Regions from separate parts of the Nocardioides sp. NPDC092400 genome, predicted to be linked through region 1. Evidence: predicted binding sites of a transcription regulator. Region 1 holds the regulator's gene; the other holds the start of a gene.
What was found. The regulator HrcA, encoded in region 1, represses chaperone genes, less so after heat shock. The targets are predictions, from matches to a motif close to TTGGCACTCGNNNNNNNCGAGTGCCAA.

Region 1 (11,901 bases):
CGTCTCGATCGGCATGCAGTCGGCGGTGCCGCACGTGCTCCGCGTGCTCGACCGCACCCACGACCCGCTCCGCGTCCCGGCCGCCGTGGAGTGGGCCCGGGCGGCCGGCTTCGACCAGGTCAGCCTCGACCTCATCTACGGCACGCCGGGGGAGTCCCTCGACGACTGGGCGACCTCGCTCGACGCCGCACTGGCCTGCGCGCCCGACCACGTCTCGGCGTACGCGCTGATCGTCGAGGAGGGCACCGCCCTGGCCCGGCAGGTGCGCCGTGGCGAGGTGCCGATGCCCGACGACGACGACCTGGCCGACAAGTACCTCCTCGCCGACGAGCGGATGTCGGCCGCCGGCCTGGGCTGGTACGAGGTCTCGAACTGGAGCCGCGACCAGGCATCGCGGTGCCACCACAACGAGCTGTACTGGACCGGCGCCGACTGGTGGGGCGTCGGGCCGGGTGCCCACTCCCACGTGGGCGGGACCCGCTGGTGGAACGTCAAGCACCCCGCGGCGTACGGCGACCGGATCGCGGCCGGGCTCAGCCCCGCCCACGCCCGCGAGGTGCTGGAGCCCGAGGACCAGCGCGTCGAGCGGGTGCTGCTCGAGCTGCGCCTCGCCGACGGCCTGGACCGTGCCGTCCTCGACGCGGCCGGGAACGCAGCAGTCCCCGACCTCGTGGGCCGGGGACTGCTGGTGGAGCGGGGGGACCGGCTGGTGCTCACCCGCGACGGACGGCTGCTCGCCGACGCCGTGGTGCGCGACCTGCTCGGGTGAGCCTCAGCTGACCATCCGGATCGTCAGCGGGTAGCGGTACAGCTCGCCGTTGCTCGCCTTGACCGAGCCGATGATCGTCAGCACCAGCCACGCGATGCCGACGATCGGCAGCAGCAGGAAGCCGATCAGCACGAAGACCAGGACGAACGACACGAGCCCGTAGATCAGGATCGAGAGCTGGAAGTTCAGCGACTCCACGGCCTGCGCGCGGACGTAGCCGGACTGGTTGCCCTTGACGAGCATCACCAGCAGCGGGCCGAGGAACGCCATCGCCACGAAGGCGCCGATCAGGGCCGACCAGTGGGCGGCGCCGCCCCAGGTGCGCTCGTCGGGGTTCATCGGGCCGCCGCCCTGGTAGGGCTGGTACGGCGGCTGGCCGCCCGGCGGCTGCTGGCCCCACTGCGGCTGGCCCCACTGCGGTGCGGGCTGCTGGCCGTACTGCTGCGGGGGAGGCTGCTGTCCGTGGGGCGGCCGGTCGGCCGGGTCCTGGGACGGCGGCGGGCCGTAGGGGTCGCTCACGGTTGCTCCTCGGTGACGAAGTCGATCAGTTCCTCGACCCTACCCAGCAGCGCGGGCTCGCAGTCGCCGAACGAGTGCACCTTGGAGAGGATGTGCTTCCAGGCCCGCGCGATGTCGGCCTGGTCGCGGTGGGGCCAGCCCAGCTGCTGGCAGACGCCCTTCTTCCACTCCAGGTGGCGGGGGACGTCCGGCCAGGCATCCAGGCCGAGCCGCTCGGGCTTGACGGCCGCCCAGATGTCGATGAACGGGTGGCCGACGATCAGCACGTGCTTGCCGACCGGCGTGCGACGGACGGCGTCGGCGATCCGGCTCTCCTTGGAGCCCTTGACGAGGTGGTCGACGAGCACGCCGACGCGCCGGTTCGGGCCGGGTCGGAAGTCGCGCAGCTGCTCGGAGAGGTCGTCGATGCCGTCGAGGTACTCGACCACGACGCCCTCGATGCGCAGGTCGTCGCCCCAGACCTTCTCGACGAGCTCGGCGTCGTGGCGGCCCTCGACGAAGATCCGGCTGGCGCGCGCGACGCGGGCCTTGGCGTCGTGCACCGCGATCGAGCCCGACGCGGTGCGCGTGGGCCTGGCCGGTGCCGTACGGCGGACCGGGGCGGTGAGGATGACCGGCTTGCCCTCGAGCAGGAACCCGGCCCCGAGCGGGAAGGTGCGGCGGCGGTCGCGCCGGTCCTCGAGGGTGACGGTGTGCAGGTCACGGTCGACGGCGACGATCTCGCCCACCCAGTCGGTGCTGACCTCCTCGACGACGGCCCCGATCTCGGCGGGTGCCTCGACGGCGCGGCCTCGCTTCGGGGCGCGCCAGTCGGTGGAGAGGACGTCGGGTCCGTAGCGGTCGCTCACCCGACCGACGCTAGGCGGGGCCGCCGACGCTCGCGCGCACGGCGCGCCGGGGTCAGCCGTCCTGTGACGTGCCCGACCCCTGCTGGGCGCCGCCCTGCTCCTGGGCCTGCTCCTGGGCCTGCTCCTGGTCGGTGTGCTTGCCGTCCTCGAGGAGGTCGCCGGCGGTCTCGCCGGGATCGAGCCCCTCGGCGAGCGGGTTGTCCTCGCCGGGCTGGAGGTCCTCGGGCAGCTGGTCGTCGCCGATGCCGGTCGCGTCCCGGCCGGCGTCCTCGGGGGTGGGCTCGCTCATGGCGGCCCGTTACCCGGATCAGATCAGCGGCAAGCGCCGCTGGCTGCGCGGCAGCTGGGCGTAGGCGCGCGCCACCGCGGTAGCCACGTGCTCGCGCGGCCAGGGCCACTCGGCGGCGTCGAGCGCCTCGCCGAGGGGCACCCCGCGGGTCGCCAGGTCGCGTGCGGTCTCGGCCAGCACGCCGATGGTGTTGCGCTGCTCCTCGACGAACTCGCGGTCGACGACCGGTCCGTGCCCCGGCACGACGACGGAGGTCGCCGTGGTCAGCCCGAGCACGATGTCGAGGCTCAGCGGCCAGTCCATCGGCCAGGAGTCCTCGCCGAACGACGGCGGGGCCGAGGACTCCACGAGGTCGCCGGCCACCAGCACGTCGGCGTCGGGCACGCGGAGCACGAGGTCGCCCGAGGTGTGGCCGCGGCCGGGGTGCACCAGCTCGAGGGCGCGGTCGCCGAGGTCGAGGACCCGGGCGGAGGAGAAGGTGTGGTCGGGCGGCACGACGGTGCTGGCGAGGAGCTCGTCGCGGTGCTCCTTGTCGGTCCCGGCCTGCTCCTCGAGCGCGGCGACCGCGCCCCGCTCCAGCTCGGCGAGCGCCTCCTCGTGGGCGTGCACCGGGACCTCGGGCCAGACCTCCCGGAACGCCTCGTTGCCCAGGAGGTGGTCGAGGTGCCAGTGGGTGTTGACGACCGCCACGACCTCACCGGCGCCGAGGGCGCGCACGTCGCGAATCAGCTCGCGGCCCGCGGCGGTGGAGGCGTGGGTGTCGACGACCACCAGCCCGCGCTCGCCGCCGACGACGGTCGTGGTCACGTCGTACCAGGGGCGACGGGTCACCCAGACGCGGTCGGCGATCTCGGTGAAGGTCACTCGGGGAGCCTAGGTGCACCTGCCCCGGGCGTGCCCCGGGCTCTCGGTCAGCACATGCCGTGGTGCAGCTCGCGGCGCAGCATGTCGCCGAGCTCGGCGGTGGTGCGCGCCGCGCGGGGGAAGTGCAGCACGGTGCGGTCGGCCCCCTCGGGGCCCACCCACTGCAGCTCGACCCGGTCGGCGCGCAGGTCCGCCAGCGCCACGCCGACGACGTCGCCCATCCGGGTGCCGGTCGTGGTGGAGACCGCGCGGCGCAGCTCCTCCTGGTGGTGGCTGTTGGCGTGCTCGACCGAGCGCTGGAGGTAGCCGCGGTTGAGCTGGTGCTCGCCGGCGCGGAAGCTGGCCACGTCGACCCGCAGCTGCTGCTCGGCGCCGGCACCCCGCCGGCCCAGGGCGACGAGGTCCGGCTCCAGGGCGACGACGTCGCGGGGGTCCCCGCAGCACTCGCAGGTCTCCCGGCCGCGGACGACCAGGCGCCCGGCGATGCTCAGCGTGGCCTCGCGGTCCTCCGAGCCGGGGCGGCCCAGCCCGCTGTGCACGGTGAGCAGGGCGCGGCGACCGGCGGCCGCCACCACGGCGAGGTCGGAGCCGAGCGCGGTGGAGAACGTCGGCTCGCCTCCGCAGTCCTGCATGCCCGTGCCCTCGGCCTCCGGACCCTCCAGGACGTCGGGGGCGCCGTCGACGACCAGGTGGACGCTCGCGGGACAGGAGAGGATGCTGCGGGCGGCGGCCGCGAGGCGGCTCGGGTCGTGGCGCGTGGTGCTGCTCGGGACGACGGTCATGGTGCTCCCTCGGCAGGGCCGGCAGTGGGTGACTTAGGTGAGCCTAACCTATGCGTCGGTGGTGGCTCTCGGGGAAGGCGACGTCTCGGTCGGCGAGACCCGAGGCGGTACCGCGGCGCGCTACAGTTGGCACTCAGTCGTGACGAGTGCCAGAGGTAGGGAGGCGACGTGCAGGAGGACCGCAGGCTCGCCGTGCTGCGGGCCATCGTCGAGGACTACGTGGCCACCGAGGAGCCGGTCGGCTCCAAGGCCCTGGTCGAGCGCCACGGGCTGGGCGTCTCGCCCGCCACGGTCCGCAACGACATGGCCGTCCTCGAGGACGAGGGCTACATCACCCAGCCGCACACCAGTGCCGGCCGGGTGCCGACGGACAAGGGCTACCGGCTCTTCGTCGACCGGTTGAGCACCGTCAAGCCGATGACCGGCGCGGAGAAGCGCGCCATCGCCTCCTTCCTCGACGGGGCGGTCGACCTCGACGACGTCGTGACCCGCTCGGTGCGGCTGCTCTCCCAGCTGACCCGCCAGGTCGCCGTGGTCCAGTACCCCACGCTCTCGCGCTCGACGGTGCGCCACGTCGAGCTCGTCGCCCTCACGCCGAACCGTCTCCTCGTCGTGCTCATCCTCAGCACCGGTCGCGTCGAGCAGCGGCTGGTCGAGCTGCCCGCCGAGCTGTCCGAGGAAGCCCTCGCCGACCTCCGCTCGCGGGTCAACCACGCCGCGACCGGCGAGGTGATCTCCGACGCCGTGCGCCGCCTTCGCGAGGCGGTGCCGGAGGTCCCCGGGGACGCCCCCGACCGCGACGACGGCGTGACCCGCGCGGTCGTCGAGACCCTCGCCGACGCGATGGAGGACCACCGCTCCGACGAGCGGATCGCCGTCGGCGGTGCCGCCAACCTCGCGCGGTACGGCGACTCCTTCGACTCCGCGGTCCGGCCGCTCCTCGAGGCGCTCGAGGAGCACGTCGTGCTGCTCCGCCTGCTCGGCGAGGCCACGACCGGTGGCGCCGTCACGGTGCGCATCGGCGCGGAGGGCCCCTACGAGCAGTTCGCCTCCACGAGCGTCGTCGCCACCGGCTACGGCCCCCGCGACGAGGCGCTCGCCACGTTGGGCATCGTCGGCCCGACCCGCATGGACTACCCGGGCACGATGTCCGCGGTGCGCGCCGTCGCCCGCTACGTCTCCCGCATCCTCGACGAGGGCTGACCGCCCCGCGTCGCGGCGTACCTCTCTCACCTCGATCACCGAAGGAACCCAGTTGAGCCAGGACCTCTACGAGCTGCTCGGAGTCGACCGCGACGCGGACGACACCGCGATCAAGAAGGCCTACCGGCGGCTGGCTCGGCAGTACCACCCCGACGTCAACCCCGACCCGGACGCGCAGGAGCGGTTCAAGGAGGTCTCCACCGCCTACGAGGTGCTCTCGGACCCGCAGAAGCGTGCGGCGTACGACCGCGGCGGCGACCCGTTCGGCGGCGGCGCGGCGGGCTTCGGCCAGGGGGCGGGCTTCTCGTTCACCGACATCATGGACGCCTTCTTCGGCGGCCAGCCCGGCGGCGCGGGCGGCGGGCGGGGCCCGCGGCCCCGCGTGCGCCGCGGCCAGGACGCGCTGATCCGGCTCGAGGTCGACCTCGCCGAGGCGGCGTTCGGCGTGACCCGCGAGATCAAGGTCGACACCGCGGTGCTCTGCACCACCTGCCACGGCGACGGTGCCGCGCCGGGCAGCCACCCCGTGCCCTGCGAGACCTGCCGCGGCCAGGGCGAGGTCGCCCAGGTCCAGCGCTCGTTCCTCGGCGAGATCCGCACGCTGCGCCCGTGCGCGGCCTGCCGCGGCTTCGGCACGATCATCCCCGAGCCGTGCCGGGAGTGCTCCGGTGACGGCCGCGTCCGCTCGCGCCGCACCCTGACGGTCAAGATCCCCGCCGGCGTCGACACCGGCACCCGCGTCCAGCTGGCCGAGCAGGGCGAGGTCGGCCCCGGCGGCGGCCCCGCCGGCGACCTGTACGTCGAGATCCAGGTCGCGGCGCACCCCGTCTTCACCCGGCACGGCAACGACCTGCACTGCACCGTCACCGTCCCGATGACCGCCGCCGCGCTCGGCACCTCGCTGACGCTGCCCACGCTCGAGGCCGACGTCGAGCAGGGCGCCGACTCCGGGGTGGAGACCGAGTTCGCCCTCGAGATCCCGGCCGGGACCCAGTCGGGCACCGAGCAGGTGCTGCGCGGTCGCGGCGTGCCCGGGCTGCGCGGCGGTCGCGGCGACCTCGTCGTCTCGGTCGCGGTGGAGACCCCGCAGCGGCTCGACCCCCGCCAGGAGGAGCTGCTGCGCGAGCTGGCCGCGATCCGTGGCGAGGAGACCCCGACCGGCCAGGTCAAGCCCGGATCGAAGTCGTTCTTCGGGCGGCTGCGCGACGCCTTCGACGGTCACTGATGTCGCTCCCGGTCCACCTCGTCCCGACGCTGGCCGGGGTCGGCGCCGGGGCCACCGTGACGGTCGAGGGCGACGAGGCGCACCACGCCGTCGCCGTGCGCCGGATGCGGGTGGGGGAGCCGCTGGTCCTCACCGACGGCTCCGGCACGTCGGTCACCGGCGAGGTCGCCTCGACCGGCAAGCGCGTCCTGGACGTGCGGGTGAGCGACGTGCGCCGCGTCGAGGCGCCGTCGCCGTCGGTGGTCGTGGTCCAGGCGCTGCCCAAGGGGGAGCGCGGCGAGCTGGCGGTCGAGGTGCTCACCGAGATCGGGGCGACGACGATCGTGCCGTGGGCGGCCTCGCGCTCGGTGGCGGTCTGGAAGGGCGAGCGCGCCGCGAAGTCGTTGGCCAAGTGGCGCTCGACCGCCCGTGAGGCGGCCAAGCAGGCCCGGCGCTCGTGGTTCCCCGAGGTCGCCGAGCTCGCCTCGACGGCGGAGGTCGTGCGCCTGGTCGCGGACGCCTCGCTCGCCGTCGTGCTGCACGAGGAGGCCGCCGTGCCGCTCGCCGCGCTCCGGGTGCCGAACGACGGCTCGATCGTCGTCGTGGTCGGCCCGGAGGGTGGGCTGACCGAGGAGGAGGTCGCGGTCTTCACCGCGGCCGGCGCCTCCTCGGTGCGGATGGGCGCCGAGGTCCTGCGCACCTCCACCGCCGGCGTCGCCGCCGTCGCCGCGCTCCTGTCGCGGACCTCGCGCTGGGGCTGAGCCCCCGCTACTCCACGACGATCGTCTTGCTGTCCTCGGTCGGCCCGCCGCCCTCGCCGCCGGAGGGGTCGTCGGTCATCGCGACGAAGGTGTAGGTGCCCGGGTCGAGGCTCGACACGTCGACCTCGCTCTCCCAGGGGTAGAGCTTGTCCATCCAGCCCTCGGCGGTCGCGAACCCGTCGAGCACGACCTCCCCGCCGCCGTCGCGCACCTGCCACGGGACGGTCGCCTCGAACGACGACGCGACGCCCGCGGCGGTGAAGGTGTCGGCGACCGTCGCGCCCTCCTCGGGGCCGCTGACGCTGACCAGCGCGAGGACCTCCAGCGGCGCCGCCTGGGTGATGTCCCCGTCGATGCCGAACAGCGCCACGGGCGTGCCGCTGCCGTCGACCACGCGCACGGGCAGGCGCTGCTGCTCGACGCCCTGCAGGGTGTAGACGAGCTGCTGGGCGGCCAGGCGCGCGCCGTTCGCGGAGAGCCCGCCGCGCGCGGACCAGGAGTCGTCGTCGACCTGCGCGACGATCGCGCCGTCCTGGACCGACACGGAGCCGAACGTGCCCTCGGGCCACAGCGACCGGTAGTTGGGGTCCAGCGCGTCGCCGGTGGTGAGCAGCTCGGCGGCCTCGGTCAGCGGGTCCCCGCTGACGCGGCGGAACTCGCGGTAGAGGCGCACGCCCTGCGGCGTCTCGCCGGCGAAGTAGACCGGCACGGTGGTCTCCGGGCCGCCGTCGCTCCCGCTGCCGCCGTCGCCGGCCCCCTCCGTGGGGCTCGCGCTCGCGCTCGCGCTCGGCGTCGCGCTGGCGCTGGGCTCCTCCGAGGCGGTGCTCGTGCCGCCCGCGGGCGTGGGGTCGTCCGTGGCGGTGTCGTCCTCGCCGCACGCCGCGAGGGTGAGTGCGAGGGCGGAGGTGGTCAGCAGGGCGGTGATCCGCAGGCGGGCGTCCATGGGGTCATCCTCCCGGTCGGGGGCCGTCGTGCCGGTGAGACGCGCGCGGGTCGGCGCTAGGTTGCGTGCATGAGCGATGCGGACTGCCTGTTCTGCAAGATCGTCGCCGAGGAGGTGCCGGCCGAGGTCGTGCACGTCACCGAGCGCACCGTCGCCTTCCGCGACATCAACCCCCAGGCGCCGACCCACGTGCTGGTCGTGCCCCGGGACCACTACGCGAACGCCGCGGCCCTGGCCGCCGGCGACCCGGTCGCCTCCGCGGAGCTGGTGACGGCGGCGGCGGCGATCGCCACGGCCGAGGGGCACGAGGACTACCGGCTCGTCTACAACACCGGCGCCGGTGTCGGGCAGACGGTCTTCCACACCCACCTGCACGTGCTTGCCGGCCGGTCGATGACCTGGCCCCCCGGCTGAGCGTCCCGTCCGCGGAGCGCTGCCGGGCGCTACCGGTAGCCGACCAGGGTCGGCGTCGCCGTCAGCACCCGCAGCCCGACCGGCGCCCCCGGGATGGTCACCGTGCCGCTCACCGGCTGCCACGGCCCGCCGTCGACGCTGAACTCCGCGGCGTACGTCGTGTCCACGCTCGGCGCCACCCGCCCCGCCCGCCGGTAGTCGTGGGTCACCTGGAGGTCGGGGTACGGCGCACCCGGCTTGCTCGTCGTGCTGGTCGTCCCGTCCCCGAAGCTCCACGTGTAGCTCGTCGGCCAGATCCGCAGGTCGACCCGCCGCCCCAGCAGGCTGACGCTCCGCGTCAGCTCCCCGCGCTCGGTCCAGAAGTTCGTGGCGAAGTTGACGAGCGTGCGGCCGTTCGCGGGTTGCACCTGCAGCGTCGCCGGTGGGAGCGGCAGGCGGCGGAAGGCGGCTGCGACCATTCCGGGGGTTAGTTGGGGTACGGATTCGGCTTGATCGCCGGGTGCCGCGCAGAACTCGAACGGGTCGAGGCCGATACTGATAGCCGATCGAACACAAACGGCGTCCAGGTCGGAATCACGCGGAGGCAATGGCCCATCCGGCTCACCTGCCGAACTTGCAGTGGATGGATTCGACGTGCAGACGTAGTGGCTGCTAACCGTCGCCATACCCTGAACAAGGACGACCTCTTCGACGTAGCCGCAGCCCGCGTAGGCCGGGTCCGCGGCGACGAAGAGTCCAGTGACCGTAAACAGAAGCGCCATCGCCATCCGAGTCATGACAAGTACCCGATGAAATCCACCAGCCAGATCTCATCTGCACGCACCAGTCGGAAGACTGCTATGTGCTTCTCCTCCCCATACCGCACCGGCTCGGCGCCGGCCGACGGTGTAGTGCTGCCGCTGGCATAGATCAGGGCGGTGTCGATCTCGATCTGGCCGCGACCCTCTCGCTTGATATTCGTGCCAGCTACTCGCCACCCGGGCGTATCGAACTCGCCTCCCTCGGCGTGAACTGTCTCAATCGGCCGCAGCAAGTCCTCGCAGGTCTTGCAAGACGGTGAGCTGAGCTTCCGGACGGCGGTTGTATTGCCTTCCTCTAGCGCCTCGTTGCGAGCCTCCACCCAGGCGCGGACCACACCCTCCGGTCCTAGCCCGGACGCATGTCCTGAAGGTGATGCAGTTGCAGGGGAGTTCAATGCCGACGGTTCCGGCGCGACCTTGGGCTCCGGGTCGTCCGAGCACCCGGAGAGCACGAGCGCGACGGACAGCGAGAGTGCGGCGAGGAGTCGGTGCGGCATGACGTGGTCCTTCCCGAGACAGCAGGGCCCAGACCGAGGCGCCCGAAACGGACGATAACCACGTTCCGGTGCGCTGGCGACCGTCCGGAACCGCCTTGTGGACGGGAGCGACGGAGGCTCTCGGAACGCCTGTCACGACCGTCCCACCTGCCACAACCGCGACGACCAGAATCGCGCAATTGAGCGATTGCGACGCCTGGAAGCGCTTCCAACCCGTCGCAACCGCGCAATTGAACGATTACGGCGGGCCGAGACCCGCACGGCAGCCTCAGAACAGTTGCAGCACCCGCACCACGGCGAACACCACGGGCAGGCCGAAGACGACGAGCATCACCCAGGCGGTGATCCGGTGCCGGCGGTTGGAGGAGTCGAGCCGGCTGGCGAAGTCCAGCAGCGCGCCGTCGGGGACGTGGTGGGTCAGGCCCATGCGGCGGGCGTCCGGCGGGAGGTGCAGGCCGGCCTCCCAGTACGGCGGGGTGTCGTCGTCGTGGTCGTCGTCGTGCCCGTCGCCGTGGCCCTCGGCGTCGTCGCCGAGGTCACGCGGGTCGACGGGAACAGGGGGCACGCCCTCGACGCTACGCCAGGTGCACAGAACCAGTGCACAGATCTCGCTGGGGAGCGCCGAGCCGCTCCCGTAGCATGGCCAGGCACCCACCGTCGACGAAAGGCCGCCCGGACCGGGCATCCATGACTGACAGCCAGACCCACACCACGCGGCACACCGTCGTGGTCCCGAACAGCATCAACATGGTGAGCCTCCTCGGTCCCGGCGACGAGCACCTCGCGCTGATCGAGCAGGCCTTCGACGCGGACGTGCACGTCCGCGGCAACCGGATCACCCTGTACGGCGAGCCGGGCGAGGTCGCGCTGGCCGAGCGGCTGCTCGACGAGCTGGTGACGATCATCCGCACCGGCCAGGGCGTCACGGGCGAGACCGTCGAGCGCGTGCTGGCGATGCTGCGCGCCGAGACGACCGAGCGCCCGGCGGACGTGCTGAGCCTCAACATCCTCAGCAACCGCGGCCGGTCGATCCGCCCGAAGACGCTGAACCAGAAGCGCTACGTCGACTCCATCGACAAGCACACGATCACGTTCGGCATCGGCCCGGCGGGCACGGGCAAGACCTACCTCGCCATGGCCAAGGCAGTGCAGGCCCTGCAGAGCAAGAACGTCAACCGGATCATCCTCACCCGCCCGGCCGTCGAGGCCGGCGAGCACCTCGGCTTCCTGCCGGGCACGCTGAGCGAGAAGATCGACCCGTACCTGCGGCCGCTCTACGACGCGCTGCACGACATGATGGACCCCGAGACGATCCCGAAGCTGCTGGCCGCCGGGACGATCGAGGTGGCGCCGCTGGCGTACATGCGCGGCCGCACGCTCAACGACTCCTTCATCATCCTCGACGAGGCGCAGAACACCACGCCCGAGCAGATGAAGATGTTCCTCACCCGCCTGGGCTTCGGCTCCAAGGTCGTCGTCACCGGCGACATCACCCAGACCGACCTCCCCGGCGGGGTCCGGTCCGGGCTGCGGATCGTCGAGGGCATCCTCGACGGGGTCGAGGACATCTCCTTCAACCGCCTCTCCAGCCACGACGTCGTCCGGCACCGCCTGGTCGGCAAGATCGTGGCGGCGTACGACGAGTTCGACGCCGAGCGGGAGCGCACCAGCGAGCAGCGGGCCAAGGACGCGAGCCGGTGAGCATCGAGGTCCTCGACGAGTCCGGCCACGAGCTGGACGTGCGGTGGCTGGCCGACCTCAGCCGGTTCGTGATGGACCGGATGCGCGTCCACCCCATGGCCGAGCTGTGCATCAAGGCGGTCGACGAGGCCACCATCGCCGAGCTCAACGAGCAGTGGATGGAGAAGGAGGGGCCGACCGACGTCCTCGCCTTCCCGATGGACGAGCTGCGCCCCGGCCTGGTCGACGAGGAGCCCGAGGAGGGCGTCCTCGGTGACCTCGTGCTCTGCCCGGAGATCGCCGAGAAGCAGGGGGAGACCGCCGGTCA
Region 2 (11,901 bases), on a different contig from region 1:
GGCTGGAGCTCGGTGCCGCCGGTGACCCGGCCGAGCCGGGTCGTCTCCCCGGTGGCCCCGTCGAGCAGGACCACCTCGTCGCCGGGCAGCAACCAGGCCGCGTGCCGTCCGTCCCCGTCGACGACGAACGACGCGCCCGGCGAGACCGGCCACGTGGTCCGCAGGGAGCCGTCGGCGTCGTGGAGGGAGACGACCTCGGTCCCCTGGCGCGTCGCGCCGGCGACGTACCCCTCGCCCACGGCGGCCCAGCCGCGCACCGCCCGCACGCCGGCGAGCGGGACCTCGGTGCCGTCGAGCAGGCGGACGGTGCCGCCCTCGAGGTAGCCGGGGTCCGGCACGGACACCGCGGGCGCCGGCTCGACGACGCGGTCGTCACCGCCGGAGGCGGCGAGGACCCCGAGCGGCACCCCGACCGCCACGAGCAGCACGGCCACGGCCCCCGCGGCGGCGCCCCGCCGGCGCCGCCGGATGGTGCGGGCCGCGCCCTTGACGTCGTGGAGGGTGAGCGGGGCGTCCAGGAGCAGGTCGGCGCGGGAGCGCAGGTCCCGCTGCAGGCGGTCCTCGAAGGTGTCGGTCATCGCTCCTCCTCCCGGGAGGTCGGGTCCAGGTGGCTCGGGGTGCGTTCGCGCAGCGTCGCGAGGGCGCGGCTGCACTGGGACTTCACGGTGCCGACGGAGACGCCGAGCGCCTCGGCGGTCTCGGCCTCGGTCAGCTGCTCGTAGTAGCGCAGGACGAGCACGGCGCGCGCCCGCCGCGGCAGCGTCTGGACGACGGACCACAGCTGGCCGCCCGTCCCGTCGTCGTACGCCGGGAGCACCGGCGGTGGCTCGGGGACCTGGTCGGTCGCGTGCTCGCGCTTCCGCCAGCCGCGGCGCCACAGCGAGGTGTGCTCGTTGACCATGATCCGGCGGACGTAGGCGTCGACCGCGCCCCGGTCGCGCACGCCGTCCCACGCCAGGTAGAGCTTGGCCAGCGAGGTCTGGAGCAGGTCCTCGGCCGTGTGGCGGTCGCCGCCGGTCAGCAGGTACGCCGTGCGCAGCAGCGCCGGCTGCCGGGCGGCGAGCCAGTCGGTGAACTCGCGGTCGCGCGCGACCTCGCGATCAACCATGGCTGCAGTGTCGGTGCCCGTCGCCGCGACGAGCCTGGTGGGTGGCATGTCGACCTCCGTGGTGTCTCGTGCAGAGGACGCCACGGCCCTGCGGAAGGTTGCAGCCCTCCGTCCTAGGGTGATGGCAGCCCAGCACCACAACCCAGGAGGAGCACCGAATGCAGCAGGTCAAGGCGGTCGTCGCCCGCGGCAAGGGACAGCCGGTCGAGGTGACGACGATCAACGTGCCGGACCCGGGCCCGGGGGAGGCGGTCGTCGCGATCCAGGCGTGCGGCGTGTGCCACACCGACCTGCACTACCGCGAGGGCGGCATCAACGACGAGTTCCCGTTCCTGCTCGGCCACGAGGCCGCGGGCGTGGTCGAGGCCGTCGGCGAGGGCGTCACCGACGTGGTCCCGGGCGACTTCGTCGTCCTGAACTGGCGCGCGGTGTGCGGCGAGTGCCGCGCCTGCAAGCGCGGCGAGCTCCAGTACTGCTTCAACACCCACAACGCCACCCAGCGGATGACCCTCGCCGAGGGCGACGACGCCGGCACCGAGCTGAGCCCCGCCCTGGGCATCGGCGCTTTCGCCGAGAAGACGCTCGTCGCGGCCGGCCAGTGCACGAAGGTCGATCCCTCCGCCCGCCCCGCCGCCGTCGGCCTGCTCGGGTGCGGCGTGATGGCCGGCATCGGCGCGGCCATCAACACCGGCGCCGTCACCCGCGGGAAGTCGGTCGCGGTCATCGGCTGCGGCGGCGTCGGCGTGGCCGCGGTCGCCGGCTCCGCGCTGGCCGGCGCGAGCCCGATCATCGCGATCGACATCGACGCCCAGAAGCTCGGGGCCGCGAAGCGGCTCGGCGCGACCCACACCATCGACTCCTCGAGCGAGGACGTGCTCACGCGCGTCAAGGAGATCTGCTCGGCGACGTACGAGGGCGCCGAGGGTGCGGACGTCGTCATCGAGGCCGTCGGTCGCCCGGAGACGTGGGAGCAGGCGTTCTACGCCCGCGACCTGGCCGGCACCGTCGTGCTCGTCGGCGTGCCGACCCCGGACATGAAGGTGCCCGAGCTGCCGCTGATCGACGTCTTCGGCCGCGGCGGCTCCCTGAAGTCCAGCTGGTACGGCGACTGCCTGCCCACCCGCGACTTCCCGATGCTGGTGGACCTCTACCAGCAGGGCCGGCTCGACCTCGACGCCTTCGTGACCGAGGAGATCGGCATCGACGACGTGGAGGCGGCGTTCGAGAAGATGCACCACGGCAACGTGCTGCGCTCGGTGGTGGTCTTCTGATGACCGCGGACAGCAGCGCCGGCGCGGTCCGGGTCGACCACGCCGTCGTCAGCGGCACGTTCAGCCTCGACGGCGAGACCTTCGACGTCGACAACAACATCTGGGTCGTCGGCGACGACTCCGAGTGCGTCGTCGTCGACGCCCCCCACGACGTCGAGGCGATCATGGACGTGGTCGGCGACCGGACGGTCAAGGCGATCCTGCTGACCCACGCCCACGACGACCACTGTCGGGTCGCCCCGGCGCTGCGCGAGCGGGTCAACGGCGGGTCGGGCGCCCCGATCCTGCTGCACCCCGACGAGCGGCCGCTGTGGGAGCTCACCCACACCGACCGCCTGTGGGACCTCGACCTCGCCGACGGGTCGGAGGTCACCGTGGCCGGCGTGGTGCTGCGCGCGCTGCACACCCCCGGCCACGCGCCCGGTGCGGTCTGCTTCTCCGCGCCGGACCTGAGGTGCGTCTTCACCGGGGACACGCTCTTCCAGGGCGGGCCCGGCGCGACGGGTCGCTCCTACAGCGACCGCCCCACCCTCGAGGCGTCGATCCGCGCGAAGCTGTTCGCGCTCCCCGACGAGACGGTCGTCCACACCGGGCACGGTGACGACACCACGATCGGCGCGGAGAAGGCGGCGCTCGGGGCCTGACCGAGCCCCTCGGCCCGGGACCGGGGGCGTTGGAACGCTCCAAGAATGTGGGGCGCCGGTTCCGGGCAGAGGAGCGCGTGGACCAAGCTCGGGCGGACTACTGGGGCGCGCTGCGCGAGGGGGACCGGGCCGGTGCGCTCGCGGCCGTCAAGCGGATCCGCGACGCCGGCCGGACCCACCTGGAGATCATCGACGAGGTCATCGTCCCCGCCCAGGAGCGGCTCGCGCAGTGCTGGTTCAGCGGCGAGTGGACCCTGGAGCAGGAGCAGGCGGCCACCTCGATCAACGAGGGCCTGGTGCACTGGCTGTGCTCGTTCGCGCCGGCTCCGCCCGCGGACCGGCCCCTGGTCGTCGTCGCGACGCCCGACCGCCAGGAGCTGCCCGCACTGGTGCTGGCCGAGGGGCTGGCGGCGTCGGGCTACCGCACGACCTTCGTCGGCGGCGCCGCGGTGGGGACCGACCTGCTGCGCCAGGTCCTGACCCGCAAGCCCCGGGCGCTGCTGGTGACCGCCGGGCGCACCTCGTCGCTGGCGGCGCTCAAGCCGCTGCTCGAGAACGTCCGCGCGACCGGCATCCCGGTCCTCGCCGGCGGACCCGCCTTCGGTGGCGACCCCGCCCGGGCGACCGCCGTCGGCGCGACGGCGTACGCCGCCTCGGTCGCCGAGGTCGTCGTGCTGCTCGAGCAGCTGCCCCGGCGGCTGCCGACGCAGGCACCGGAGCCGGCGAGCCCGGCGGAGGTGGAGGCGGCCTGGCTCGCCGAGTTCCGCCACGAGATCACGCCGTACGTGCTCCGGGCGCTGGCCGCCCGGCACCCGTTCGCCGTCCGGCCGGCGTGGTGGGCCGAGCTCGAGGAGCACGTCGAGCACGTCCTCGGGTGCCTGGCGTCCTCGCTGGTGACCGGTGACGAGACGATCATGGTCGAGGTCCGCGACTGGCTGACCCAGGTGCTCGCGGCCCGCGGTGCGGACGCCGTGCTGGTCCAGGACCTCTGGGAGCTGCTCGCGGTCCCGCTGCGCGGCCACCCGCTGGCCCGGGTGCACCTGGCCGGGTCCGCGCCCGTGGGCGGGACGACCGACGGCGGGTTCACCGACGGCCTCGCGACCTCGGTCTAGCCGCGCTCAGGCCAGCGGGCGCACGAGCAGCGCCGTGCCGGCGCCGGCGACGCGCGTGAGCACGACCGTCCCCGCCTCGTCCCCGCTCAGCGCCAGCCGCTTGCGCAGCTGCTCCGGCACGACGTCGACGCCGCGCTTCTTGATCGTCAGCGTGCCGATGCCGCGCTCGCGCAGGGCGGCGCGCAGCGCCTTCTCCCGGTACGGCAGCTCCTCGAGCACCTCGTAGCCGCGCGCGACGGGCGAGCGGTACGCCGCGTCGCCGGTGACGTAGGCGATGTGCTCGTCGACCAGCCCGCCCTGCACGGCGGCCGCCACGGCGGTCACCAGGCCGGCGCGGACGACGGCACCGTCCGGCTCGTAGAGGTAGCGGCCGACCGGGCGCACCCCGACGCCCCCCTCGCCGAGCGGCGGGGCGTCCTCGTCGGTCAGCGTGGCCAGGCCCCCCTCGCCGATCACGGTCGCGCGGCGGCCGGTCGTCGCGAGGCCGCCGGACCACAGCGCGGCCTCCTTGACCTCGCCGTGGTCGCTGACCCACTCCGCCTCGACCCCGTGGGGCGCCAGCGCGTGCGGGATGCCGGGGGCCACCTTCACGCAGGAGTCGCGGCGCAGGAGGCGCTCGACGAACGGCCAGGGCGGGGTCCAGTCGTCGACGTCGAAGGTGCGCCCGCGGGCGCCCCGGCGCGCGGGGTCGGCGAAGGCGACGTCGAAGGGGGAGGGGTCGACCGTCGTCGCGTCGGCGACCATGACGGCCCCGGGCAGGTCGAGGGCGGCGAGGTTGGCCTCGGCGACCGCGACGCGGACCGGGTCGAGGTCGACCCCCGCGCAGGTGAGGCCGGCGCCGGCCGCCGCGACCAGGTCGCCGCCGATCCCGCACCCGAGGTCGACGAGCGTCCGCGCGGCGTACGCCTGCAGGCGGGCGGCGCGGTGCCGCGCGACGGGCAGCCGGGTGGCCTGCTCGAGGCCGTCGGGGGTGAAGTACATCCGGGCGGCCAGGTCGCCGAACTTGGCGCGCGCCCGCTCGCGCAGCCGGGCCTGGGTCAGCGCCGCGGCGGCGTGCTCGGGCGTCGCGTCCCGCCGCAGCGCGGTCTGGGCCGCGAGCGGCTCGGCCTCGACGAGCTCCTCGGCCCGGTCGAGCAGGGCCTGGCCGGCGTCGGTGAGCAGCCAGCGGAAGGCGTCGAGGTCCACCCCGCGATCCTCGCAGGCCGGGGGTCCCTGGCACTCGCGCGAGGTGAGTGCTAGTTTCTGTCCTGGCACTCTCCCCGTGGGTGTGCCAGCGCTTGCCTACCGAGCACGACCCCCGCGACGGCGTGCTCCGGGACCGCAGGCACCAGACGTGCACCACCCGCCTGAGACATCTGAGTTTGAAAGTGGAGGTCGACATCGTGTCGGTCAACATCAAGCCCCTCGAGGACCGCATCGTCGTCAAGCCGCTCGACGCCGAGCAGACCACGGCCTCCGGCCTGGTCATCCCGGACACCGCCAAGGAGAAGCCCCAGGAGGGCGAGGTCGTGGCCGTCGGCCCCGGCCGCTTCAACGACGACGGTGACGAGCGCGTCCCCATGGACATCTCCGTGGGCGACAAGGTCATCTACAGCAAGTACGGCGGCACCGAGGTGAAGTACTCCGGCGAGGAGTTCCTCATCCTCTCCGCGCGCGACGTCCTCGCGATCGTTTCCTGATCTCTCCCGGGTCGTGTGCCTGACGACGCGCTTCGGCGCGTCGGACGGCACACGACCCGGTCCTCTTTCCCGCACCACCTGCTAGGAGAGTCATGCCCAAGATCCTGGAGTTCGACGAGTCCGCCCGTCGCGCGCTCGAGCGCGGCGTCGACGCGCTCGCCAACGCCGTCAAGGTGACGCTCGGCCCCAAGGGCCGCTACGTCGTCCTCGACAAGAAGTGGGGCGCCCCGACGATCACCAACGACGGCGTGACCGTCGCCCGTGAGATCGAGCTGGACGACCCGTTCGAGAACCTCGGCGCCCAGCTGTGCAAGGAGGTCGCCACCAAGACCAACGACGTCGCCGGTGACGGCACCACCACCGCGACCGTCCTCGCCCAGGCGATGGTCCACGAGGGCCTCAAGGCGGTCACCGCCGGCGCCAATCCGATGGGCCTCAAGCGGGGCATGGACGCCGCGGCCGAGGCCGTCGGCAACGCCCTGCGCGACGCCGCCCGCGAGGTCGAGACCCGCGAGGACATGGCGTCGGTCGCGACGATCTCCTCGCGCGACAGCCACATCGGCGACCTGCTCGCGCAGGCCTTCGACAAGGTCGGCAAGGACGGTGTCATCACCGTCGAGGAGTCCAACACCATGGGCACCGAGCTGGACTTCACCGAGGGCATGCAGTTCGACAAGGGCTACATCAGCCAGTACTTCGTGACCGACCCCGAGCGGATGGAGGCCGTCATCGACGACCCCTACATCCTGCTGCACCAGGGGAAGATCTCCTCCGTCTCCGAGCTGCTGCCGCTGCTGGAGAAGGTCATCCAGGCCGGCAAGCCGCTCTTCATCCTCGCCGAGGACGTCGACGGCGAGGCGCTGTCGACGCTGGTGGTCAACAAGATTCGCGGCACGTTCAACGCCGTCGCGGTCAAGGCCCCCGCCTTCGGCGACCGCCGCAAGGCGATGATGCAGGACATCGCGACCCTGACCGGTGGTCAGGTCATCGCCCCCGAGGTCGGCCTCAAGCTCGACCAGGTAGGCCTCGAGGTCCTGGGCCGGGCGCGCCGCGTCGTCGTCACCAAGGACGAGACGACGATCGTCGACGGCGCCGGTGACGCCGCCGAGGTCGAGGGCCGCGTCAACCAGATCAAGGCCGAGATCGAGAACACCGACTCCGACTGGGACCGCGAGAAGCTCCAGGAGCGCCTCGCGAAGCTGGCCGGCGGCGTGTGCGTGATCAAGGTCGGCGCCGCCACCGAGGTGGAGCTGAAGGAGAAGAAGCACCGCATCGAGGACGCCGTCTCCGCGACGCGCGCCGCGATCGAGGAGGGCATCGTCCCCGGCGGTGGCTCCGCGATCATCCACGCCGTCTCCGTCCTCGACGACGACCTCGGCCTCACCGGTGACGAGGCCGTCGGCGTCCGCGTGGTCCGCAAGGCGGCCGACGAGCCGCTGCGCTGGATCGCCGAGAACGGTGGCGAGAACGGCTACGTCGTGACCACCAAGGTCCGCGAGCTCGGCGTCGGCAACGGCTACAACGCCGCCACCGGCGAGTACGGCGACCTGGTCGCCCAGGGCGTCCTGGACCCGGTCAAGGTCACCCGCTCCGCGCTGGTCAACGCCACCTCGATCGCGGCGATGCTGCTGACGACCGAGACGCTGGTCGTCGACAAGCCCGAGGAGGAGGACGAGACCGCGGCCGCAGGCCACGGTCACGGCCACGGTCACTGAGACCCAGCACCACCAGCACCACCAGCACCGAGACGGCGCCGGTCCCCGCGAGGGGGCCGGCGCCGTCGGCGTTCCCGAACCTGCCGCAGGAGCGGAGCGGCCCTCAGCAGTCGACCTCGAGCGCGGGCCGGTCGAGGCCGCGCAGGAGGTAGACCGGCCGGTCCGAGCAGCCGGTGCCGTGCCGCTCGTAGCGGGCCCGCACCGCGTCGTGCAGCTCCTCGGCGCCGGGGGCGCCCCACGCTCCCCACGGCACCCAGGCGACCAGCCAGGTCGGCGCGTCGGGGCCCTCGACCAGGGTGCGCAGGTCGCCGTACCCGTGGTCGAGGGTGCGCATTGGCAGGCTCCACAGGTGGGGGTACGGCGTGGCGAGGCCACTGCTCAGCTGCAGGTCCGCGCGGCCGCCGAAGACGACCAGGGTGTCGCCCGGCTCGGCGGCGGCGGCGATGGCGGTGCCGGTGTCGGCCTCGTGGAACTCCTGGTAGTCCAGCGCGTTCCAGCCCGCCCAGCCCAGCAGGCAGACCAGGGAGGAGACGGCGCTGAGCCCGATGACGACGCGCATCGTCCGGCCGCGACCGGTGCGGTGCCGGGCGAGCAGCGCCGCGCACAGCGCGGTCGCGGGGACCAGCCCGAAGAGGTAGTCGCGCCAGTAGCTGCCGCCGAGCGCGAGCGCGAGGCCGTCGGCGACGACGATCCCGACCGTCGCGGCGGTGACCACCGGGTCGGCGCGCCACTCGCGGCGGACGTGGACGAGGAAGCCGCCGATGACCAGCAGCATCCCCGCGGCGAGGGCGGCGAAGGCGAGCGTCGCAGCCCGGGCGGCCGGTGCGTCGGCGCCGCTGTCGCCGAGGACGGCGGTCGCGTCGGTGCGGAAGCCGTAGACGGTGTACCAGACCTCCTCGAGGTGGACGCCGGCCGCGAGCGCCCAGGTCACCGTGGCCAGCACGGGTACGGCGACCCCGCCGACCGCGGCCGCGGCCAGGCGGGCGAACGTGCGCGTGTCCAGCCGGCCGGTGAGCCGGGCGGCGACCAGCAGGACGGCTCCGAAGGCCAGCCCGCCGACCAGGCTCTGCTTCATCCCGAGGGCGGTGGCCGCCAGCAGGCCCGCCAGGAACGCGTGCCCGGCCGAGTGGCGCTCGAGGGCCTCGAGCGCCAGCCAGATCGACCCGAGCAGGAACGGCAGCGCCAGGATCTCGCCCTTCACCGCGACGGCGTCGATCACCGTGTTGGTGAGCAGCGCGGCGACGGCCACCGCGGTCCACCGCGCGGCCCGCTCGCTGGCCACCCGCCGGGCGACCGCGGCCGCGGCGAGGACGGCCAGCACGCAGGCGACCGCGCCCAGGACGCGGATCGCGTGCTCGCCGCCGACCCGGTCGGTCAGCGCGAAGACGGCGATCACCAGCGGGTGCCGGTCGACGAAGAGGTCGCCGTACACGCTGTCGGGGCGGGGGTCCCAGCTCCGGGCGACCAGCGTGAACCCGGCCTCGTCGGGGCGCAGCGGCCGGGTCAGGCCCGGCAGTCGGAGCAGGAACGCCAGGGTCGCGGCGACCGCGACCGTCCACCGCGAGTCGATCCGGGCACCGACCCACCGCGCCTGGTGCTGCAGCCGGTCGAGCATGCGGCACAGGTTCCCAGACGCCGCCCGCCGAGCCGCGGCCCCCACCCGTGTGACCTGGGGGAAACATCGGCGACCCGGTCCGGCAACCTCGCCGGGCGAGGGTGGCGGCATGTTGTGGCGAGTGCGGACGACCCTGCCCGACCGACCCGGAGCGCTGGCCGTGCTGGCCGAGCACTGCGGACGGGCCGGCGTGAACATCCTGGGCCTGCAGATCTTCCCCGGCGTCGAGGCCGTGACCGACGAGCTGGTGCTGAGCACCCCCGGTGGGTGGGGCGCCTCGGCCACCGCCCACCTGGTGGAGCGGGCCGGCGGCCGCTCGGTCGTGGTCCAGCCCTGCACGGAGGCGGCGCTGTCGGACCAGCCGACCCGGTACGTCCAGGCCGCCCGCACCATCCTCGCCTCGCCGATGTCCTTCCCCGACGTGGTCGCGAGGCTCTTCGACGCCGAGGCCGACGCGGTCGACCCGGCCGGGCCGCCGCAGGACGTCATGGAGATGACCGTCGGCGACGTGCAGGTGCAGGTACGCCGCACCGCGGCGTTCACCGCCACCGAGCACGCCCGCGGAGCGGCGATCGCCGACCTGGTCAGCGACGTGCTGCAGCGGACCAAGGCCGAGTCGGCCATCGCGGTGACCCCCGGGCGGCGGATGGGCGGCGGCACGATGCCCGAGCACGTCGTCGACGGGGACTCCATCAGCGCCGTCGTCGACGGTGTGGTGGTCGGCCTCGCGACCGTCCAGGGCGAGCTCGAGGAGGACCCGGGCGCCCGGCAGGTCGTGCTCCGGGTGGACCCGGCGTGGCAGCGACGGGGCATCGGCACCCGGCTGCTGGTGGACGCGGCCCGGCTCGCGCACACGCTGGGTGCGGGGGAGATCGTGCTCACCACCCGCTCGGACAACCAGGCGGTGCTCCCGATGGTGCTCGCGGCCGGCATGCGCGGGCGGATCCGGATGGCGGCCGACGTGCTGACCGTCCGCATCGCCGTGCGCGAGCTGCGTCCGCTCACCGCCTGACCCACCCGCGGGCGACTACTCCTCAGGTGGAACCGGCACTTCTCAGGCGATGCATCCCCCGAGAAGTGCCGGAATCCCCGGGGCCCCGGGGATTCCGACGCGCCCCCACGCCCGCCCACCACCATCCGGCCGGTCCGAGGAGCGTCGTCGACGCCGGTAGGCTGGACGGGTGGAGCTCCCTGACAAGTTCGCCGCTCTCGGCCTCACCTACGACGACGTCCTGCTGCTGCCGGGGTACTCCGACCTGGCGCCCTCCGACATCGACACCACCAGCCGGCTGACCCGCGAGATCAGCCTGCGGGTGCCGCTGGTCAGCGCCGCGATGGACACGGTCACCGAGTCGCGGATGGCGATCGCCATGGCCCGCCAGGGCGGACTCGGCGTGCTGCACCGCAACCTCTCGATCGAGGACCAGGCCTACCAGGTCGACCTGGTCAAGCGGACCCAGACGGGGATCATCTCCAACCCGGTGACGATCGGTCCGGACGCGACGCTCGAGCAGCTCGACCAGCTGGCGGGGGAGTACCGCGTCTCCGGCTTCCCGGTCGTCGACGGCGAGCAGCGCCTGCTGGGCATCATCACCAACCGCGACCTGCGGTTCACCCCGGTCGCGGAGTGGGCCACCACCAAGGTCGACGAGGTGATGACGACCGAGGGCCTGGTCACCGGTCCCGCGGGCATCTCGCGCGACGACGCCACCGTGCTGCTGCGGCGGCACAAGAAGGAGCGACTGCCCCTCGTCGACGAGCAGGGCCGCCTGGTCGGGCTGATCACCGTCAAGGACTTCGTGAAGTCCGAGCAGTTCCCGCACGCCTCGAACGACGGCTCCGGCCGGCTCATGGTCGGCGCCGCGATCGGCTACTTCGGCGACGCCTGGGAGCGCGCGACAACCCTGATCGACGCGGGCGTCGACGTGCTCGTCGCCGACACCGCGCACGGCCACGTGCGCCTGCTGCTCGACATGGTCCGCCGACTGAAGTCCGACCCCGCGACCAAGCACGTCCAGGTCATCGGCGGGAACGTCGCCACCCGCGACGGCGCGCAGGCGTTCGTCGACGCCGGCGCGGACGCGGTCAAGGTCGGCTTCGGCCCGGGCTCGATCTGCACCACCCGGGTCGTCACCGGCGCCGGCGTGCCGCAGGTGACCGCGGTGTACGAGGCGTCGCTGGCGTGCAAGCCGGCCGGGGTGCCGGTCATCGCCGACGGCGGCCTGCAGCAGTCCGGTGACATCGCCAAGGCGCTCGTCGCCGGCGCCGACAGCGTCATGGTCGGCTCGCTGCTGGCCGGCTGCGACGAGTCGCCGGGCGAGCTGATCTTCCTCAACGGCAAGCAGTTCAAGGCCTACCGCGGCATGGGCTCGCTGGCGGCGATGTCGAGCCGGGGCAAGAAGTCCTACTCCAAGGACCGCTACTTCCAGGCCGAGGTCCTCAGCGACGACCTGATCGTGCCCGAGGGCATCGAGGGCCAGGTGGCCTACCGCGGGCCGCTGGCGGCCGTCGCCCACCAGCTCGTCGGCGGCCTCGCGCAGTCGATGTTCTACATCGGCGCCCGGACGGTGCCCGAGCTGCAGGAGAAGGGCCGGTTCGTGCGGATCACGTCGGCCTCGCTCAAGGAGAGCCACCCCCACGACGTGCAGATGACCGTCGAGGCCCCGAACTACAACGGCCGCTGAGCCGGAGCAGAGGACAGATGACCGAGATCGAGATCGGCCGGGCCAAGCGTGCTCGCCGCGCCTACTCCTTCGA

Region 2: groES (co-chaperone GroES) is a predicted target of HrcA. The motif match lies at 5,348-5,374, and genes of this name have one in related genera.

Annotation. Positions count from the first base shown of each region.
Region 1 covers NZ_JBFBFJ010000005.1:42,461-54,361, reverse strand. The annotation lists gene hemW (radical SAM family heme chaperone HemW) at 1-769, shown strand, start outside; gene AB0N29_RS15780 (DUF4870 domain-containing protein) at 773-1,288, opposite strand; gene AB0N29_RS15775 (DUF3097 domain-containing protein) at 1,285-2,136, opposite strand; gene AB0N29_RS15770 (hypothetical protein) at 2,189-2,425, opposite strand; gene AB0N29_RS15765 (MBL fold metallo-hydrolase) at 2,444-3,289, opposite strand; gene AB0N29_RS15760 (hypothetical protein) at 3,337-4,071, opposite strand; gene hrcA (heat-inducible transcriptional repressor HrcA) at 4,240-5,274, shown strand; gene dnaJ (molecular chaperone DnaJ) at 5,327-6,499, shown strand; gene AB0N29_RS15745 (16S rRNA (uracil(1498)-N(3))-methyltransferase) at 6,499-7,239, shown strand; gene AB0N29_RS15740 (Gmad2 immunoglobulin-like domain-containing protein) at 7,247-8,182, opposite strand; gene AB0N29_RS15735 (HIT domain-containing protein) at 8,252-8,596, shown strand; gene AB0N29_RS15730 (hypothetical protein) at 8,626-9,003, opposite strand; gene AB0N29_RS15725 (hypothetical protein) at 9,369-9,893, opposite strand; gene AB0N29_RS15720 (hypothetical protein) at 10,162-10,458, opposite strand; gene AB0N29_RS15715 (PhoH family protein) at 10,581-11,594, shown strand; gene ybeY (rRNA maturation RNase YbeY) at 11,591-11,901, shown strand, end outside.
Region 2 covers NZ_JBFBFJ010000003.1:212,025-223,925, forward strand. The annotation lists gene AB0N29_RS12840 (hypothetical protein) at 1-578, opposite strand, end outside; gene AB0N29_RS12845 (SigE family RNA polymerase sigma factor) at 575-1,108, opposite strand; gene AB0N29_RS12850 (S-(hydroxymethyl)mycothiol dehydrogenase) at 1,267-2,379, shown strand; gene AB0N29_RS12855 (MBL fold metallo-hydrolase) at 2,379-3,023, shown strand; gene AB0N29_RS12860 (B12-binding domain-containing protein) at 3,101-4,135, shown strand; gene AB0N29_RS12865 (class I SAM-dependent methyltransferase) at 4,142-5,320, opposite strand; gene groES (co-chaperone GroES) at 5,518-5,814, shown strand; gene groL (chaperonin GroEL) at 5,907-7,529, shown strand; gene AB0N29_RS12880 (glycosyltransferase family 39 protein) at 7,633-9,144, opposite strand; gene AB0N29_RS12885 (GNAT family N-acetyltransferase) at 9,254-10,156, shown strand; gene guaB (IMP dehydrogenase) at 10,326-11,828, shown strand; gene AB0N29_RS12895 (GuaB3 family IMP dehydrogenase-related protein) at 11,846-11,901, shown strand, end outside.